DNA from 2 places in the Pseudoalteromonas sp. T1lg22 genome. Region 2 is predicted to be linked to the other one. Evidence: predicted binding sites of a transcription regulator. Region 2 holds the regulator's gene; the other holds the start of a gene.

Region 1 (10,544 bases), on a different contig from region 2:
ATCACCAGGCTCCTATTCAGAAAAACCCGCTCAATGAGCGGGTTTTTTGCTTTCTGGCGTTTAAAATACACCATACACACTCTATCGTCTGAAACCAGCCCCAATTTAGAAGCGCTATAAGTTAGAGTTGCTCCCCGTGGCTTGGTTAGATCGGTAGAACTTCGACAAAAGAAACCCGCATAATCAGCGGGCTTTGTATTTAGAGGGACCTTTGGCTTTATTTTAGAAGCTGTTGAATAAAGCTTTTGATCAGCTGCTGGTACTGTTTTTTACTCAGTTCGGCAGGCTTGGCATCCACGCTGTTAAATATGAGCGCAAGAATCACTTCTTGAGTTTCTTTAGGCGCCATAGTAAGTGACAACCAGTTTGATTGAAGGTAACGACACAGGGCGCCATAGGCTTGTGCTAGCGGGATCTGACCCAGGGTAAAACGCATTAGGGTATGATGATCGGCCTGGCTGGGTTCGGCCTTGGGGCATTCGCATAATAGTTTCAGTAACAGGCGACTATCCAAATCGGCAAAATAATGCGCTATTAGGTGTGGCAGATCCTTTTGCCAAGCCTTGATAACCGGTGACAATAGTTGGGTGCCTTGTTCAGTGAGTCCTTTTGCCATTAAGGCGCTGTATTCACCGCTGACATGATCCCGCTTAATGCCCAGCTTAATGGTGCTGAGACCAAGACGTTGCCAAAACTCCAGCAGGCTGGCATGGGCGCCAAAGCTGGTGCCAAGTATGGCAACCTTGTGTTTTGTGAGATCGTCACCGATAAAGTCCATTAACGCGCTACCTATACCCAGGTGATGCAATTGTGGATGCACGGCAATGCGCACTATACGCGCGCAGGATAGCTGCGCCAATTGTGACTCACCGCTTAGCTGAGCCAGGCTTTGAGCGAGTAAGTTCCCCTGCGGGCGACGTTCACCACTGACAACCTGGGCCGCCATCTTTTCATCGAAGCGACCTTCCAAGGTAATAACGGCCACGGCGACCAGTTGCTCGCCTTTTCGGCTTAGGTAAATACGCTGTCCCGGCGCATCCAGTAATTGGCGAAAGTCATTGGCCGAGGTTTGATAATGGGCAAGCACCAGTAAAGCAAATACCTGCTTTAGCAGCTCCGGCTGCGCGCGTAGCTGAGCCACATCTATAGAAGTATGAGTTAATACTTGTTCGCAGGGCTGGAGTTCCTTGCTGGCGGCATCAAGCACCAGTAATTTGTTGATCCCCTGTTCCAAGGGATCACCCGAGGCGTAGCGAAAGGGCTCGTTTAAAACGCGCTCGCTAAAATTAGGGCAGTGCCTTTGCAAATAGGCTTTAAAGCGTAGGGTGTAACCCCGGCCACTACCTTCGTAACCGGCCAAGGTGCTGGCAAAGACCACGCGTGGATAGATAGCCAACAGCCGCTTAAGAATATGTATCGGTAGGGTGGCCGCTTCATCGACAAAGAGTAGATCACAACTGGGTTGCTCGTGCAGGACGCGATCCGGAGGCATATATTCAACATTACCTAGACTCAGATCTGTGTCCTTGGCTTCGGCAAGGGATGCCGTTTGGCTCAGGTGTTTAAACACGCTAGTTACCGCTCTACGCTGAATGGCACATAAGATGATGCGTTTATCGCTCAGCTGGCCGGCGGCTATACCTAATGCGGCAGACTTGCCACGACCCCGGTCGGCACTAATTAATAGTGGGCGATGTGCCCGACCCTTGGCGGTTTTAATGATTTGCGCTACGACCTCTTGCTGCTCACGGGTATCCGCTTCAGCATTGCAGTCAGGTGTGTCGGCAACCAAGTTAATATCGTTTGCGTTAGCCTCGGATTGCTTGATGCTAATAAAGTCGGTTTCTACTAGTTGCTGTTCTAACCAGGCCCAAAAATGGCTTTGTGTTGGTGTGGAGTAACCGTAAGAAACCAGCTTATCCATGCCCGGGTCGATAAAAGCCTGGGTATCTTCTGGCAGCATAAGCACCAGCAAGCCCCCGGCTTGCACCGTGCCCGCCAGTGCTGCGAGTTTGTCGGCATAAAAGCCGCTGTAACAGTCGTAAGCGCCGTGGGCATGTTCTTGCCCCAGGATCTGGTGCAGATGATGCGGCCACTGGGCCTGGCTAAGCTGTTCATTATTGCTGAGTACATACCATGGAGCGGCTGTCAGTTTCTGGAGCGCTATTAATTGCTCGTAGCACCATTGTCGTTCGCCACGCAATAACAGTGCTTGGCGCCATCGCTGGCGCTTTAATTGGGTGAGTAAGCTAGTTACTTCAGAGTGCTTGCAAGCGAGCATAGGCGGTGACCAACCATTTACTGCCGACGTCATCAAAGTTTACCTGCACCCGTGACTGGGCCCCGGCACCTTCATAATTCAGTACTGTACCCTCACCAAACTTGGCATGGAGTACGCGTTGGCCTAGATTAAAGCCGCTATCGGCAAATGCCGCTTGTGTCAGCGACGGGCTAAAACGGCCCGACTGTTGCGGCGCGGTGACCTTGGTTCTAACGCGAATTTCTTCGATGCAGTCATCGGGCAGTTCACGTAAAAAACGCGACGGGCTGTGATATTTTTCCTGGCCATAGAGGCGACGGGCTTCCGCATGAGTGATGTAGAGCTTATCCATGGCGCGGGTCATGCCTACATAGCAAAGGCGACGCTCTTCCTCTAAGCGACCGCTTTCCTCCTGGCTTTGTTGCGATGGGAACATGCCCTCTTCAACGCCAGCCATAAACACAAGTGGAAACTCCAGGCCTTTTGCTGAGTGCAATGTCATCATCTGCACCGCATCTTCATGTTCTTCGGCCTGACCCTCTCCTGACTCTAATGAAGTGTAGGCCAGGAAGCCTTGCAGTGGCGATGAAAACTCTTCGTCCACCGGTAATTCGTATTGCTCGCAGGCGTTGATTAATTCTTCCAAGTTTTCTACGCGGGCGCGGCCTTTTTCACCTTTTTCTGCCTGATACATGGCCATAAGGCCGGTATTTTCAATTGCATATTTGGCTTGCTCCGCCAAGGTGAGATCGTCGATACGGGCTTCGATACCATCGACTAACTCCAAGAACCTGGTTACCGCGGTGGCGGCACGGCCAGACAAATGTTGTTGTTCAATGATGGCCTTGGCGGCATACCAAAGCGGCAGTGATTCGGCGCGGGCGCAGTCACGAATATGGCTGAGGGTTTTGTCGCCTATGCCGCGCGTCGGTGTATTGATCACGCGCTCAAAGGCGGCGTCGTCCTGGCGATTACTGACCAGGCGCAAATAACACAGGGCGTCTTTGATTTCCTGGCGTTCGAAGAAGCGCATACCGCCATAAATACGGTACTTCATACCTTCTTGTAGCAGGGCTTCTTCCAACACCCGCGATTGCGCGTTGTTACGATATAAGATGGCGCTGTCGCTGAGGGCATTACCGGCTTGCAGCCAGGTTTTTATTTTGCCAACGATAAAACGGGCTTCATCAAGCTCATTAAAGGCGGCATAGATGGAAATAGGCTCACCCTGGTTACCATCGGTCCACAGGCTCTTACCCATGCGCTCGGAGTTGTTCTCAATCAGCGTATTGGCCGCTTTTAGAATGGTCGCAGTGGAGCGGTAGTTTTGTTCCAGGCGAATAGTTTCGGCGTCAAAGTCATCTAAAAAGCGTTTGATGTTTTCGATACGGGCACCACGCCAACCATAAATACTCTGGTCATCGTCGCCAACTATCATCATGGAATTCGTATCACCAGCGATCAGTGCCAGCCAGCGGTATTGTATGGTATTGGTATCCTGGAACTCGTCCACCAGAATATGGGCAAAGCGCTGCTGGTAGTGACGCAATAGCGTGGGTTGTTGCTGCAGAACCTCATAGCAGCGCAGCAGGATCTCGGCAAAGTCGACTAATCCGGCGCGGTCACAGGCCTCTTGATAGGCGCTGTAGACTCGCTGTAAAAGTTGTTCATTGACGTCAAAGGCTTGGATGTCGCCCGGGCGCAGGCCTTCATCTTTTTTGGCGCTGATATACCAGGCGATATGCTTTGCCGGCCATTTCTTTTCATCTATATTCATGGCCTTAAGCAAACGGCGTATCATGCGCTGCTGGTCATCGCTGTCGAGAATTTGGAAAGACTCAGGCAATTTGGCTTCGCGGTGGTGAGCACGCAAAATACGATGGGCTAATCCGTGGAAGGTGCCAATCCACATGCCACCGGCGGAACCTTGGATGGTTTGTTCGACCCGGGCGCGCATTTCTTTTGCCGCCTTGTTGGTAAAGGTCACCGCAAAAACGCTATAGGGTGAGGCGTTTTCTACCTGCATTAACCAGGCGATACGATGGACCAACACCCGGGTCTTACCTGAGCCTGCACCGGCGAGAACCAGCATATTTTGCAAGGGTGCTGCTACCGCCTCTCGTTGTTTATCGTTCAAGCCATCAAGTAATTCAGATACATCCATCGCCACATCCACCTATTGTTAGTTTGGCAAGTATAACAAGAGTTCTGCTTTGGCTAAATAGAATACTGTTTTTATAAACAGGTATGCGCCCAGCAAGCAATTTACCGCTAACTGCTTGTACTCATATTAGTTAACATAGGCGCCATGGGTACTTTGGAAGTTAGATAATGAGACAGTACGAAATTGTCAGTGACACGAGTGAGCAGCTAAGTGATTGGCTTAAAGATCAGGTGGTTGCATTTAACAAGTCACATTGGCCCGTACAAAGGCAAAATCTCGGTTTTAGAGTCAATAATGAGCAGGGTGAAGTGGTTGCGGGAATTGCGGGTCGGTGCTTCGGCAACTGGCTACTTATCGATTGGCTATGGGTCAACCCCGAGGAAAGAGGGCAAGGCTATGCCAACGAACTGCTTTATAAACTGGAGCGGGCAGCCAAGGACTTGGGGGCGACAAAAGCTGTGCTCGATACTTTGGAGTTCCAAGCTCCCGACTTTTATCGCCGCCATGGCTATAAGGAGGTCTTCGCCTTGACCGATTATCCCCTGGATGGGCGCCGTAGCTATATGGTTAAAGCACTTTAAGTTGTATTTAACCTAACTGTGTCAATGCCATGATGTCGTCAATTTCACAGCAAGGCAGGCCTTTGTAGGCATATTGAATGCCTTGATTATTGAGCCAAATGCTGCGACATCCGGCATTGTTCGCACCTTGCACATCCGTGTCCAGGCTATCACCGATATGAATGATTTCCTGGTTGGCAACGCCAAGACGCTCTGCGGCATGATCGAACAAGTCCCGATGAGGCTTGGACTTGCCATCGGGTCCGGCCATCAGAACCAACTCGAACTGATCCTTGAGGTTGAATTTGGACACATCGACATTGCCGTTGGTAATGGCGATCAGCCGATATTTACGTTTAAGCGACTCCAGCAGGGCTAATATCTCATCGCTGACGGTGATCTTGCTGCGTGCTTCGGCAAAAATCTGATAGGCATTGTCAGCGTGGTATTGTTCTACCCCGATCTTATTCATGGCGTAAGTGAGCGCTTGCTTACGAATTTGCGTAACATCATGAGCCAGAGCCGGATCACGGGCAATTACGGTGCGACGGCAGGTAAGCCAAAAATCATCGCCTTGCTCCAGCCACCCCGGTAGGGTAAGCAAATAATCCTGCTGTGCCTGCAACGCCGCCTTGATGATAGGGTGGTTGTCATACAGGGTGTCGTCCAAGTCAAAACTTAGGACCTTGGCGGGCGTTATGGCTCGATTAAATCGCATCATGGTGTAGGGCTTTACTTCTGTTTTTTAGCTCTGGGGTGGGTATTATCATATACCTTGGCTAGGTGTTGAAAGTCTAAATGGGTATAAACCTGGGTGGCCGATAAACTGCTGTGGCCCAGTAATTCCTGCACCGCGCGCAGATCGCCGCTCGATTGCAAGACATGAGAGGCAAAGGAGTGGCGCAGTTTATGGGGATGAACCTGGGCACTCAGGCCTTGTTTGACGCCCCATTCACGCATGCGCTCGCGTACATGACGCACTGAAATACGGGTTTTCCGTTTTGATAAAAACAGTGCATCGACATCGGCGCCGATAAAGGCACCGCGCACTTTAAGCCAGGCGTTAACTGCGGCAATGGCCTTTGAGCCCACCGGTACCAGTCGTTCTTTATTCCCCTTACCCAGGACGCGGATTTCACCGCTGCGCAAATCGATATCCTTGCAGTTGGTGTTGACCAGTTCGCTGATCCGCAGTCCACATGAGTACATCAGCTCCATCATCGCCTTATCGCGGATGGCGAGTGGATCATCATCGTCGATCTCAAGGAGTTGATGCATCTGCTCAATATCCAGATTACGGGGCAGCGGCTTATCAAACTTGGGGCCCTTTACAAACTGGGCCGGATTATCCAGATGCGGATTATAGGTGCGTAAAAAGCGAAAAAAGGCACGCAGGCAACTGAGTTTGAGGTTAACGGTGCGGGCACCCAAGCCCTTGGCGCGCAACGACATGGCATAGCGGCGGATATCGTCGCCGTTAATGGCCAACCAGCCATCCCGGTCATCATAAAAATAGCGGGCTACCTCGAGGAGTTGCCGCTGATATTGCTCCAGGGTGTGGTTGGAGTATTGTTTTTCATAGCGCAGGTAATTGTGGTAGTCGCTCACGGGTGAGCGCCAGGCATCCGTCATCACGGCAAAGGTGAGCGCCTGCGACTCGCTCATGATAGGGCGGTTAAGCGCTCTTGCAGGGCTTTAACAAACTCGAAGATAAACAAACTGTCCTGAGCTGGCTCAAAGTGCAGTTCGTCTTCGCTGGCAAAGGCCAAAATTGCCAGAGGCGCTTGCAGCTCGCCAATAAGATAGAGGGCGGAACTTTTGCTTTGGCCGGCAAAGATCAGCGCCTGCTCCTGCTCCGATAAACGGCCAAGGTAGTGATTGTTAGTTTGCAGGCGTTTATCCAGCAAGGGCTGCAAGTCTTCGGTGAACTTAATCAGCTTACACTCACTGATATGTAATTGTTCGCAGATCAGGGCTTCCAGCCCAGTAGCCAGTTCGACAAACTCGGCATCCCGCATCAGCTGGCGATGGCAGGCGCTAAACACCTGAAAGACCTTTTCATTTTGTTTCGCCTGAGCCACCAATTGCTGTAACTGCTGTTGCAAAGCCTGGTTTTGTTCGCGCAGCACTTGCTGTTGGCGCAATTGCAAAGAGGCAACACTTTCGTGGGGAGCACCAAAGTTCATCAGTGCAAACACCTCGGGATGCTGTAAAAAGAAGTCCGGATTGAGTTTAAGATACGCGGCGATCTGCTCTTTGCTTAGTTCACTCATAGGGCTATTTGTCCATCAAATACATGCTCGGCGGGGCCCGTCATCTTGACCGCGTGGCCTTCGCCTTGCCAACGGATCTGCAAGCTACCGCCGGGCAGATCAACTTTGACATTATTGCCTAGCTTATTCTGCAGCTGTCCAACTACAGCGGCGGCACAGGCGCCACTGCCACAGGCCAGAGTTTCACCGGCACCGCGCTCCCACACTCGCAGCTTAATATGGTTTTCATCTATCACTTGCATAAAGCCAACATTGACCTTCTTCGGGAAGCGCTCATGCTCTTCTACTAAAGGTCCCAAGGTTTGCACCTCGGCGGTGTCTATATCATCAACCTCGATCACGCAATGGGGGTTGCCCATGGATGCGGCACCGACAAACAGGGTTTGTTCTTGCTGGCGCAGGATATAGGTGAGTTCGCGTTTACTGGCTTTAAGCGGAATTTCTTTGGGCTCGAGCATGGGCTGTCCCATGTTCACCGTGACCTGACCGTCTTTTTCTATATACAAGATCATGTTGCCACCCTTGGTGGATACGGCAATCTTATGCTTGTTGGTGAGGCCCTTCATACGCACAAAGCGGGCAAAGCAGCGAGCGCCGTTACCGCATTGCTCCACTTCGCTGCCATCGGCATTAAAGATACGGTAATGGAAGTCTAAATCCGGCGAATAGGGCGCCTCGACCATTAACAATTGGTCGAAGCCAACGCCAAAGTTACGGTCGGCCAGTCGCTTGATTTGGTCGCGGGAAAGAAAAATGTTCTGGGTCACGTTATCGACGACCATAAAATCATTTCCCAGCCCGTGCATCTTGGAGAAGTTAACTAACATAACGCTCTTACATCATCCCTCTATGCCATCACTATGCCTGCAAAACGCAGCCAACTCTAGGTTTATTGCTGCTGTTGCGGGTCGTTGGTCTGCACTTGCGCCTCGCCCTCTTGCGCTTGCACAGAGGCGGGCTGCTGAATTTCTGGTTGCTCTTGTGGCAGGTATAAGGGTCCACTTTGACCACAGGCGCTTAGTAGCGTTAAGCTGACGGCTACAACAAGGTGAGGCAATCGGTGACTGTTATACATAGTGATTCGATAGATAATTAATATGACTCGTTTTATAATCGCAGAGTAACAGAAAATACCGAAAATGTAGTCGTTGCTGTTGAATTATTTCCCCTTCACAACGTCACCGCCAGGACAGGAGCGCAAGCCAAATGAGTGAAACCACCATGACCGACACCCAGTATCATCAGCTGGCCGATGCATTGATGTTGACCATAGAAGATCAGATCGACGATTTAGATGCGGATTTGGACTATGAGTCGGCGGCGGGGATATTGGAAATCATCTTCCCGGACCGCAGCAAGATAGTGATTAACAAGCAGGCGCCGCTGCATCAGGTATGGGTTGCCACTAAATTTAACGGCCACCACTTTGAATTGCATGGCGAGCAATGGATAGATAATCGTTCCGGCGCCGAGTTTTGGCAGTTTATGTGTGATGCGGCCACCAAGCAGGCGGGTGTTGAAATTCGCTGGGAGCATGATTAAGTGAGTCAATTCGACGGTGCCAGCTATTTTAATAGCCCAACTCATAAAGCGACCGTGATCTGGTTGCACGGTTTAGGAGATTCAGGTGATGGTTTCGCCCCCGTGGCACCTCATTTGGCCCTCCCCGAAGAGCTTGGGGTGAAATTCTTATTTCCTCACGCGCCGGTTCAAGCCGTGACCATTAACGGCGGCATGGAAATGCGTGCCTGGTACGACATTAAATCCCTTGATCTGGATAAACGTGCTGATGCTCAGGGTGTGCAACAATCAGCGCAGCGCATTAGCGACTTAATTGATGAGCAACTCGCCGCCGGGATACCGGCAGACAAGATTATTCTTGCCGGCTTTTCGCAAGGTGGCGTGATTGCCTTGCATTTGGCGCCGCGCTATCAGCATAAGCTGGCCGGAGTCATGGCGCTATCGACCTATATGTCGCAGCCGGAGTTACTGGCCGAGCAGGCGATACATAAAGACCTTAGTATTTTTATGGCCCATGGCGAGTTTGACAACGTGGTGCCATTAGCGGCTGGCAAACAGGCCTTTGATTGTTTGCAGGAGCAAGGGATGGCGGTGTCCTGGAAAACTTATGCCATGGCGCACCAGGTCTGTGAACAAGAGCTTGAGGCCATTCGACAATGGCTGATAGAGCGACTAAGTTAAAAGAGATCTAGGAACCAGCGCATGGGACAAAAAATCGTGATAACGGCGAACATGAATAATAATACACCGCGCATTGCCCGCAAGGATGTGGTCTATCAGTGGCATTGGCATCGCATCGGCACAGTCGCTGGAGTCGGCGCCTTTGCTATAGGCGCACTTTGGTATGCTGCTTTTACCCCGGCCAATGCCGAACAAAGCAGGGTCTCTGAGGTCGAATCAGCTACAAGCCAATTAGTCGCTGAGCCAGTCGTTAGCAGCGAGAGTTCGGCTTATAAACAGCCTCTGGTTGCAGAGTCAGAGTCTGAGTCGTTAGTTGAAGCCCAGGCGCAAAATGATGCCGAGCCGATTGAGCAGGTGGCCGCCGAGGTCAACCAGGTTCAAGAGGTGAATGCTGAGCCAGTCGAGCCTGTTACAGCCGAACCTATTCAGGCCGAGTCCGTTCGGACCGAACCTATTCAGTCCGAGTCCGTTCGTACCGAACCAGCCGAGGTTGAACCCAGTGTAGTTGCAGCCGATTTTAATGATGAAGCCAAGGTTGCCAACCTGGCCCAGGGCAGCAAAATCGATACCGACAAAGTGAGCCGAGCTGTATTAACCACACAAGTGCAAGATCGTGAGCCGGTCAGTGCGCTGGGTCGTGAGATTAATATGGGTGACTTTGATACCAGCCTGGTATTTTTCACTGAACTGCACGGCCTGCAAGGGCAAAAAGTCAGCCATATTTGGTATTTTGAAGAGCAACAGATGGCGCGGGTTGAACTCGGCGTACACACGGCTCGTTATCGCACCTTTTCATCTAAACATATTATGCCCAGCCAAGTTGGTTTGTGGCGTGTAGAATTACGAGATAACAATAATAAGTTATTGGCAACAAGAGAGTTTCGCTTAATTGCCAAGCCTTAACTTTGAATTAGGAATTACATGACAACTGCAACTCAGCGAGTGCGAATTGCCACTCGTAAAAGTGCCCTAGCTTTGTGGCAAGCCGAATTTGTAAAGGCTGAATTAGAGCGCCATCATGCAAATATTGAAGTCGAACTGGTGACCATGACCACCAAGGGCGACATTATCCTCGATACCCCTTT
Region 2 (10,544 bases):
CAGCTCGGCGCGGATCACCATGGCCATGGCGCCGCCGGTTAAAAACATCAGCAGCGAAAACAGCAGGTATAGCGTGCCTATGTCTTTATGGTTAGTGGTAAAGAGCCAGCGTTTAATGCCAGTCGCAGGCCCGTGATGTTCGTGTGTTGCAGCTGCTGTACTCATTGTTCTTCCCCATCAATAAAGGCCTGGATCGCACTTGGTTGCACCGTATCGCCGGTGTCATTACCAAAGGCATTACGCTGGTAAGTAACAACGGACGCGAGCTCTTTAATAGTGAGCTGGCTAACAAACGCCTGCATGGCGGTGCCAGGTTTACCGTGTACCACGATATCGATGTGGTCTTTGATTTCGCCGGTCGCGATTGGGCTGCCCTTGATTGCCGGGAATACTCCGGGAACGCCGAGACCAGTCGGTTGGTGACAGGCTACGCAGCGGGTCATATAGATCTTCTCACCAGTGCTCATGAGCTCGTCATGAGACAAGGTTTGGTCGAGTAAGGCAGCATCGGCATCGGCCTGGTCTAACATCGCTTGTTTTTGCGCCGCCAGCCAGATATCAAACTCCTCAGGGGATTTCGCTTCAACCACCACGGGCATAAAGCCGTGGTCCTGACCACACAGCTCGGCACATTGACCGCGATAGATACCCGCTTCGTTAACCTTGGTCCAGGCCTCGTTGATAAAGCCTGGGTTGGCGTCTTTTTTCACCGCAAAGTCCGGCACCCACCAGGAGTGAATAACATCGTCAGAGGTCATCAGAAAACGCACTTTTTTACCGGTTGGGATCACCAGTGGCTTATCCACTTCCAGCAGGTAGTTTTCGCCTTTATTCTCGGCATTTTGAATTTGCTCCTGAGGGGTGGCCAACAGCGAATAAAAGCCCAGATCATGGCCCATGTATTCGTAATGCCACTTCCACTGCGAGCCGGTCACCTTAATGGTGATGTCCGCCTTGCTGGTGTCTTCCATGGCGATCAGGGTCTTGGTCGCCGGCACCGCCATGCCGATAAGGATAAGAAAGGGAATAGCGGTCCAAAGAATTTCGACCTTAGTGCTTTCATGGAAGGTGGCGGCGGTAACGCCCTTGGATTTACGGTGCCTGAGCAAGGCCCAAAACATGACCGAGAATACGATCACCCCAATCACACAGCAGATGATAAATATCGTCATATGCAATTGGTAAACATTCTCGCTGATATCCGTCACCCCGGGGCGCAAGTTGTACTTGCTGTTGGCCAAGGCCAGATGGGGAGCAAACAAACACAGCAACATGAGGGAGCAAAGCTGCTTCATGTACCATCTCCTTAACTACGCGCAACGCAAAAAGGGAAGAGGCAATTACTGCTAGCCAATCTTCGTTATTATTATGCTTGGACTGGCCGATTCAATTTTCTGCAAACAAAGTGCGCAAAAAGCAACCAGCAAAGCCTGTAATATAACAATTAGTCAAGATTTGAACGAATAGCAAGAAATGAAGCGTTTTTGTTTTTCTTTTTTAAATAAATATTTGGGGGATATTCAAACTGTTAGCGCGTAAGAAAAGAAGGGAGAAAAGCGCCGTAAAACCCCCAATAAACGGCGTATCGGGGGCAAAAATACCGAATAAAACCTACATCCAGTCGGCGTTTCGAATTACACCAACCGCTAAGCCCTCAATATCAAAGGATTCATGTTCTAAATCGACTTCGATAGGAGCAAATTCTTCGTTTTCCGCATGCAGGAAAACCTTGCGACCGGCCTTTTCCAGGCGCTTCACGGTTACGTCGTCACCCACTCGGGCTACCACCACCTGACCGTTTTCGGCCACTTGCGCACGGTGTACCGCCAGCAGATCGCCATCAAGAATGCCGATATCCTTCATACTCATGCCGTTAACCCGTAGCAGATAATCCGCCGCCGGTTTAAACAACATGGGGTCGATTTGGCAATGGCTCTCGATATGCTCCTGCGCCAAAATGGGCTCACCGGCGGCAACCCGACCGATTAACGGCAGGCCTAATTGCTCCGGCTCTTCTTCCTCAACCAGCTGAATACCGCGGCTGGCACCGGGTTTCATTCTGATCACCCCTTTTTTGGCCAGCGCCTTAAGGTGCTCCTCGGCGGCATTGGCACTGCGAAAACCTAATGTTTGTGCAATTTCGGCGCGCGTCGGCGGCATGCCGGTATCTTTAATAAAGACTTTGATCAGCTCTAAAATTTGAGATTGGCGATTAGTTAAAGGGCGCATACAACTGGTTTTCCATACAGTACATTTAACTGTGAGTATATACAGTTGTCAGAAAATCGCAAATATATTCAATGATTTTGCTGCTGCCACAGTCAGGAGTTATTTCTAAGCTGTATCAGCGACTGCGCAAATACTTAAAAAAGCGCCTACAGTTATAGGTAGCCGATTTCGCATCGAAGCATTTTAAATGAAAGAAGGAACCCAATATGCTCTGTATCAGCCTAGATAATGAACATGATATTGGCGTATTTACCCCCCATGGCGAGTTGTCTGCCGCCGACTTTATAGCCGCCGTACGTATTATAGATCCCTATATAGAACGTCATGGTGGACTCAAGGGGCTGATGATAGCCACCCGTCACTTTCCCGGCTGGGATTCGTTTGCGGCCTTGTCAGCGCACCTGCGCTTTGCCCGCGACCACCATAAGAGAATCAGCAGGATAGCCGTAGTTACCGACTCTCCCCTGGCCATGCTCGGCGAGCATTTAACGGCGCATTTTATCAGTGCCGAAATCAGAGCCTTTCAATATGACCAGATGGAGCAAGCACGTAACTGGGTGAGTGAGGCCGATTAAAAACTGCTGTTGGGCGTTTCTAAAAATGCTATTTCCTCTGGTGTCGACCGACGCCCGAGTATAGCGTTGCGATGCGGGTAGCGACCAAAGCGGTCGATGATCGCCTTATGGGTCAGCTCATAGGAATAACTCTCCAAAGGCCGAAACAGGTGCTCGGCAAGCATATGAATGACGGCACTTTCACTGTGCATATAAGGCATGTATAAAAAGCCACGCTCCTGCTCATTGAGCAGCAGGTCGTAGCCCTTTTCTACCGCATGCTGAGCCAGGCACAAGGCCTGAGCATCCTGGGCAAAGGCGCTGGCGGTATCGCGATAGATATTACGGGAGAATTGATCGAGCACGATAATTTCACTCAGGGCACCGTGGGCACTGCTACGCCAATGATAGAGCTCCCCCCGACTGGCGGCGCGGTGAGTCTTGGCAAACAGCTCGGTAACCCTGGCATCGAAGGTCGCACTCTTTTTAAACCAGTCCTCGCTGTTGCATTGGTTAAACCAGAAATCATACACGGATTGAAAGTCCATAGACCCTCCTTCAACATTTACACCCAGGTCGTTACTGACAGTCTAGTCAAATCCGGCCCTCAGGTGATAGCCAGGCCGCCGAAGATATCGCCGCCCCGTTCCTCTTTTTGCGCTCGCTAACCGTCGTAAAAGGCTTGCAGAAGCCCAGGCGAGTGCAGCACTATGTGGAGCACAGTGCCAATGAGTGCAAATAACCCCCGTTAACCATGCCGCCGTATAAGGAATCTGTATGAGTATTCAGAATCATGAAAACGATCTACCGGTCACTGAGCAGCCAGACTCGAGTGTAAGCGAAAACACCCCAAGTATTTGGGCTCAGGAAATCGATTTTGATCTGTGTCGCAAACTCGACCTCGGCGTCGGCGCCAAGGGCACGCTTATGACCAAACTCGGCATTGAAATCAGCGAAATCGGCCCGGATTACCTGGTGGCCACCATGCCTATCGACAACGAGCTCTACAACCCCATCGGCATAGTCCACGGCGGCGCCTACGTGGTACTGGCCGAAACCGTCGCCAGCTACGCCGCCAACTTCGCCGTCGACATCAATAAATATTACTGCGTCGGCCAGGAGATCAACGCCAATCACCTTAAAGCCTCACGCACCGGCACTCTCAAAGCCGTAACCAGACCCGTACACCTAGGCGGCCGCTCATCGGTATGGGAGATTAAGATCTACAACAGCGCCGGCGATTTGTGTTGTATTTCAAGGATGACAGCGGCTGTGGTGGAGAAAAGAAGTAAAAGCGCTGGGCTTTAATGCGGGATTGTTCTAGCGTCTTGTCTGTAGGCGAGGCTTTAGCCTTGCGAAAGGCCCTTCGATTTTAGATCTTGTCGCGGTGGCGACGACACCCAAAGGGAGAGTGATTCGACTCCCCCTTTGGAAACCCCCCGAACCCGTGATTCGCTAATGCTTCCGAACTCGGGTTTTTGTTAAGCGTTTCGTTTTGCTTTCGACACGGTTTAACGAGGTGTCCTACCTCGGTAAACCTAGCTCGATATCCCTATCTCGCTGTCTCTAGCACACTCCACAACAAAAACCGATTTCTACAGCGCGAATCAAAACGGGGGATCGATACCTGTTAGTTGTGAGGTGTCCGAGAAGGCGCTAAGTGCCAAAAGCGGACTGTGGGAACGCCCGCATAAGAAGCGGGTCAATTAATTGGACGCTTTTTTGCGTCGTTTATCTTTGCAAAAAATCGGACAAATTGAGCCGTCTGACTTAATGCGCTTGTTATATTTAATTATTCCTAGACTCTTTTACGATTCTGTAACGAAAATCAGATAAATAACCAATTATAATAAGTAGGAATGCTGAGTTGAAGTCTCCTTCAACAAGTAAAGTCCAAAAGCTTTTTTCAGTGTTGTACCCAATCGTAAAAAACACCATTAAAGATACTATCCAAACAAACTTAAGTGTCCATGAGTATTCGCCAAAAAACCATTGTGAGAAACTCCTTTTTACTTTTATATCTTCCATTAATATTACTCCGTAGTCTGATTTTAAATATAACGCCCGCAACATGGGCGACCAATGTTGTGCGCCTTTTGCGCAATAATGGGAGCAAAGCGACCGCGCAAAAGGTGCACAGCGTTGGGCGTCCCGCGAAGGCCCGAAGGGCTGTAGCGTATTGCTTGCGCTTGTTATGTTTTAACCCACGAACGAGATTGCTAAGAATATTGCCGCAACAACGGCCGCAAAAGCAAACATTAGGCCCAATTGGCGACGCCCTTGGAAGTTTCTCTCCCTTTCATGAAATAGAGATTTGAGCCCTGCCTCATCTAAATGAGAACAATGGGAGCACTCTCCTTTCCTAGTATCGTAATGGTAAAAGCAGCGCTGGCACTTTCTAAAGTACTTACGATGTTCAAGTAACTCTTTGAATTTATATAGCGCTGTTCCAAATGCCATACGAACCTCGAAAAACATAACGCCTCAATATGGGGCGCATAAATGCATGGCTATACTTAGCGACGAAGGAGCACAAGCCATGCGTTTTGCGTCCATGCCATAATTGACTTGTTAGCTTTCAATTGCATACCTTAGCCTGATGTTGAGCCTATCGTTTAAGAACACATCTGCTTTTTTAAAAAAACTAAGTGCTGCATTGACTGGTTCAAATCCGCAGGCAATTAAAATGGAAACCTCTTTATTTTTGGTGTCAGGAAAATCACTGAACAATTGTCCTGATTCCACAAAAGAAATATACGTATTCAATTTCTGTTGCAATGCTAATAAGTGTTCTTGTGGCTCTGACCAATCAAGATGATCAGTAATCAGTAACACCACATCATTATGTTCATCGCTGCGAATGACTGAGTCAATCGTTTGGCTATCAGTTATAGACATACCATCCTTGAAAGCTAACATGTTTATAGCGAGCTAATCGCGCGTTTTTCTACCGAAACATTGCTCGCTTTTATGATTGGTCTATTTGTATCAAACAATGTAAGTTGCTGCCACTTTTAGGATTCATTCACTATAAGAATATTGTGTATGGGATAAAAACGAGCGCTTGGGTCGTTTTCCTGAATATGCACGCAATTTGCGTTATAAACGGTTTAGTCGAAAATTATCAACGGCCGCTTCGCTCTAATCCAACTTACAGTTTGCGTTAGCCTAAATTGAAACGCAGGTGTATCAGCCTAATCCCGTTTAAATTCGCGCTGGAGAAATCAGCTTTTGTTGCGGCGCGTGGCTAAGACAGCAAGGCACGATGCCGAGCTAGATTTATCGGCACAGGGAAGTGCCGTTAAATCGTGTCGCAGCCTAAGCGGAGCGTTTAGCAAAAACCTGAGTTCGGAAGCATTGGCGAATTACGGGCGCCTCGGGGTTCCAAGGGGTGACGAGTGACCGACGATTGATAATCGTCGCAGCACGAGGAAGTGGAGGCAAGGATGCCGACAGGAACCAGGCTTCAGGGACGAATTACTTGCACCTAAGGTGATTTTTATCTCAAGTTGCCGTCGCCAACGCGACAAGAACTCACTGTGCAAAGCTGTGGGGAGTTTTAACGGAAGAAGTGAATAAGTTCACACAACCAAGCTTTAAAAGCTGTAGAAGGAATCACAGGAGTGATAAAGGCCGCTGATGCGGCCTTTGGTTTGTTTGTAGGAAGCTGAGAGCTTACAAGCAAGGTTGCAAGGCTACGCCTTGCCAACACCAACGCAACTGTACGCCCTCCCGCTCCTCGCAGAGCTCGTCGCCTTCAAGCGGCGCGAGTGAAATTGTTCACTCGCTTATTTCCGCTTTCAGCCTTCACGGCCGTGAAGGTGGTCTTCTCAACTTTCAGGCACAAAAAAGGCCGCTAAAAGCGGCCTTTTTTCTTGAGAGTAACTATTACTCTACGATAGTTGCTACAACACCAGCACCTACTGTACGACCACCTTCACGGATCGCGAAACGTAGACCTTCGTCCATCGCGATTGGGCAGATTAGTTCAACAGTCATCTTGATGTTGTCGCCAGGCATTACCATTTCTACGCCGTCTGGTAGTTGGATGTCACCAGTTACGTCAGTTGTACGGAAGTAGAACTGTGGACGGTAGCCTTTGAAGAATGGCGTGTGACGGCCACCTTCGTCTTTAGATAGTACGTATACTTCTGCTTCGAACTTAGTGTGCGGGTTGATTGAACCAGGAGCAGCTAGTACTTGACCACGCTCAACTTCGTCACGCTTAGTACCACGTAGAAGGGCACCGATGTTCTCACCTGCACGACCTTCGTCTAGAAGCTTACGGAACATTTCTACACCAGTACAAGTTGTCTTCGTAGTTTCTTTGATACCTACGATTTCAACTTCGTCGTTCACGTTGATGATACCGGCTTCAACACGACCAGTTACAACTGTACCACGACCCTGGATTGAGAATACGTCTTCGATAGGCATGATGAATGGCTTATCGATGTCACGCTCTGGCTCTGGGATGTAAGTATCTAGGGCTTCTGCAAGCTCGATGATCTTGTCTTCCCACTCTTTCTCGCCTTCAAGCGCTTTAAGAGCTGAACCTTGGATTAGAGGTAGGTCGTCACCTGGGAAATCGTACTCAGAAAGAAGTTCACGAACTTCCATTTCTACTAGCTCTAGTAGTTCTTCGTCGTCAACCATGTCACATTTGTTCATGAATACGATGATGTAAGGTACACCAACCTGACGAGAAAGTAGGATGTGCTCACGAGTCTGAGGCATAGGACCGTCAGTCGCAGCTACTACTAGGATCGCGCCGTCCATCTGAGCAGCACCAGTGATCATGTTTTTAACGTAGTCAGCGTGTCCAGGACAGTCAACGTGCGCGTAGTGGCGAGTTGGAGTGTCGTACTCAACGTGTGAAGTTGAGATTGTGATACCACGCTCACGCTCTTCTGGAGCGTTATCGATTGATGCGAAGTCTTTAGCTGTACCACCGTATACTTTTGCAAGTACGTTAGTGATTGCTGCAGTTAGAGTTGTTTTACCGTGGTCAACGTGGCCGATTGTACCAACGTTTACGTGCGGTTTTACGCGTTCAAACTTTTCTTTTGCCATTTTAAAAATTCCTATAAAGAAATTAAAGTCCGACCCGAAGATCGGACCGAACTAAAATTACTTAACAGCGCGAGCTGCAATAATAGATTCTGCTACGTTTTTAGCCGCTTCTGCGTACTTGAGGAATTCCATCGAGTACGAGGCACGACCTTGCGTGGCAGAACGTAAGTCAGTTGCATAACCGAACATTTCTGAAAGCGGAACCTCGGCGTTGATTTGTTTCAAACCGCCAGGTGCCTCATCCATGCCATCGATCATACCGCGGCGACGGTTTAGGTCGCCTACAACATCACCCATGTTTGCTTCTGGAGTGATCACTTCAACCTTCATGATAGGCTCTAACAATACCGGGCTTGCTTCAAGCGCACCCTTACGCATTGCCAGTGCACCAGCGATCTTAAAGGCCATTTCGTTCGAGTCGACATCGTGGAATGAACCATCGAAAAGTGTCGCTTTTACGCCCAGTAGCGGATAACCAGCAAGAACACCTTGCTCCATCTGCTCGTGGAGACCTTTTTCTACCGCAGGAATGTATTCCTTCGGTACCGTACCACCGACGATTTCGTTAACGAATTCGAAGGTTGGTGCGTCATCATCACTGATATCAAGTGGTTCAAGTTTGACCCAAACGTGACCATACTGACCACGACCACCCGATTGACGTACAAACTTACCCTCAACCTCAACGGTTGAACGAATCGCTTCACGATAGGCAACCTGGGGCTTACCAACGTTACATTCAACATTGAATTCACGTTTCATACGATCGACGATGATATCCAGGTGAAGTTCACCCATACCAGAGATAATAGTCTGGCCAGATTCTTCGTCGGTCTGTACACGGAACGATGGGTCTTCTGCCGCTAGTTTACCTAGCGCCACGCCCATGCGGTCCTGGTCTGCCTTGGTTTTTGGCTCTACCGCAACAGAGATTACCGGCTCTGGGAATTCCATACGCTCAAGCGTAATAGGAGCATTACCATCGCACAGGGTATCACCTGTTGTAACGTCTTTGAGACCAATCGCAGCGGCGATATCGCCGGCACGAACTTCTTTGATCTCTTCGCGTGAGTTTGCGTGCATCTGAACGATACGACCGAAGCGCTCACGCTTTGATTTAACTGGGTTATAAACCGTATCACCCTGGCCCACTGTGCCCGAGTAAACACGGAAAAAGGTTAGCGTACCAACAAAGGGGTCGGTGGCAATCTTAAACGCCAAGGCCGAGAATGGCGCTTTGTCGTCTGCTGGGCGCGTGTCTTCGGTTACACCGTCTTCTAACACACCCTGGATTGCTTTGACTTCGGTTGGTGAAGGCATGTATTCAACAACGGCATCAAGCACGGCTTGAACACCCTTGTTTTTAAATGCACTACCGCAGGCCATTAGCACGATGTCGTTCGCTAAGGTGCGGGCGCGCAGGCCTTCTTTGATCTCAGCTTCGCTGAGCTCGCCTTCCTCTAAATATTTGTCCATTAGTTCTTCAGACGCTTCCGCAGCCGCTTCGATTAGCTCAGAGCGGTATTCTTCGGCTTGGTCTTGAAGTTCTGCCGGGATCTCTTCATAGCTGAAGGTCATGCCCTGGTCTTCGTCGTTCCAGTTGATGACTTTCATCTTGATAAGATCGATAACACCTTTAAATTCTTCTTCAGCACCGATAGGCAGCTGAATGGGAACAGGAGTAGCACCCAGGCGGGTTTTCACCTGGTCTACAACCGACAAAAAGTCGGCGCCAATGCGGTCCATCTTGTTTACGAAGATCAAACGAGGGACTTCGTATTTGTTGGCCTGGCGCCAAACTGTTTCTGTCTGTGGCTGTACACCTGATGAGGCACAAAGCACGACCACGGCACCATCTAGTACACGCAGTGAACGCTCAACTTCAATGGTGAAGTCTACGTGTCCAGGAGTGTCTATGATGTTGATGCGGTGATCGTCAAATTGCGCGTCCATCCCCTTCCAGAAACAAGTAGTCGCAGCAGACGTGATAGTGATACCACGCTCCTGCTCTTGCTCCATCCAGTCCATAGTTGCGGCACCATCATGTACCTCACCGATTTTGTGAGATAGGCCCGTGTAGAAAAGTACACGTTCCGTAGTGGTGGTTTTCCCCGCATCTACGTGAGCACAAATACCGATATTGCGGTAGCGCTCAATTGGAGTTGTACGTGCCATATTATCCTCTTAAAGGTTAAGGACAGATTACCAACGGTAATGAGCGAATGCTTTGTTCGCTTCAGCCATACGGTGAACGTCTTCACGTTTCTTAACCGCAGTGCCTTTGTTTTCAGCAGCGTCAACGATCTCTTGAGCCAGACGAAGGCCCATAGATTTTTCGCCACGCTTACGTGCAGCGTCAACTAACCAACGCATACCTAATGCGTTGCGACGAACTGGACGTACTTCAACTGGTACTTGGTACGTTGAACCACCAACACGGCGAGATTTAACCTCAACCTGTGGGCGAACGTTTTCAAGTGCAGCTTCAAAGATTTCTAGGTGCGACTTGCCTGATTTCTCAGCAGCCACGTCTAGCGCACCATATACGATTTTTTCAGCAGTAGATTTTTTGCCGTCAAGCATTACTACGTTGACGAACTTTGCAAGTAATTCTGATCCGAACTTAGGATCTGGAAGAATTTTACGTTGACCTATAACGCGTCTTCTTGGCATTTTGAATCTCCGGTA

Evidence for each region. The regulator LexA, encoded in region 2, represses DNA repair genes until DNA is damaged. The targets are predictions, from matches to a motif close to TACTGTATNNNNATACAGTA.
Region 1: a site for LexA is predicted at 4,488-4,507, ahead of uvrD (DNA helicase II). Genes of this name have one in related genera too.

Annotation. Positions count from the first base shown of each region.
Region 1 covers NZ_PQBY01000029.1:33-10,576, forward strand. The annotation lists gene C2M24_RS15720 (GNAT family N-acetyltransferase) at 218-2,314, opposite strand; gene uvrD (DNA helicase II) at 2,259-4,424, opposite strand; gene C2M24_RS15730 (GNAT family N-acetyltransferase) at 4,592-5,005, shown strand; gene C2M24_RS15735 (HAD-IA family hydrolase) at 5,013-5,705, opposite strand; gene xerC (tyrosine recombinase XerC) at 5,717-6,649, opposite strand; gene C2M24_RS15745 (DUF484 family protein) at 6,646-7,257, opposite strand; gene dapF (diaminopimelate epimerase) at 7,254-8,084, opposite strand; gene lptM (LPS translocon maturation chaperone LptM) at 8,147-8,332, opposite strand; gene cyaY (iron donor protein CyaY) at 8,479-8,799, shown strand; gene C2M24_RS15765 (alpha/beta hydrolase) at 8,800-9,459, shown strand; gene C2M24_RS15770 (DUF2914 domain-containing protein) at 9,481-10,362, shown strand; gene hemC (hydroxymethylbilane synthase) at 10,381-10,544, shown strand, end outside.
Region 2 covers NZ_PQBY01000016.1:358,908-369,451, forward strand. The annotation lists gene ctaD (cytochrome c oxidase subunit I) at 1-165, opposite strand, end outside; gene coxB (cytochrome c oxidase subunit II) at 162-1,295, opposite strand; gene lexA (transcriptional repressor LexA) at 1,612-2,229, opposite strand; gene C2M24_RS11360 (STAS/SEC14 domain-containing protein) at 2,436-2,804, shown strand; gene C2M24_RS11365 (DUF924 family protein) at 2,801-3,331, opposite strand; gene C2M24_RS11370 (PaaI family thioesterase) at 3,561-4,091, shown strand; gene C2M24_RS11385 (DUF6572 domain-containing protein) at 5,355-5,681, opposite strand; gene tuf (elongation factor Tu) at 6,672-7,856, opposite strand; gene fusA (elongation factor G) at 7,914-10,031, opposite strand; gene rpsG (30S ribosomal protein S7) at 10,059-10,529, opposite strand.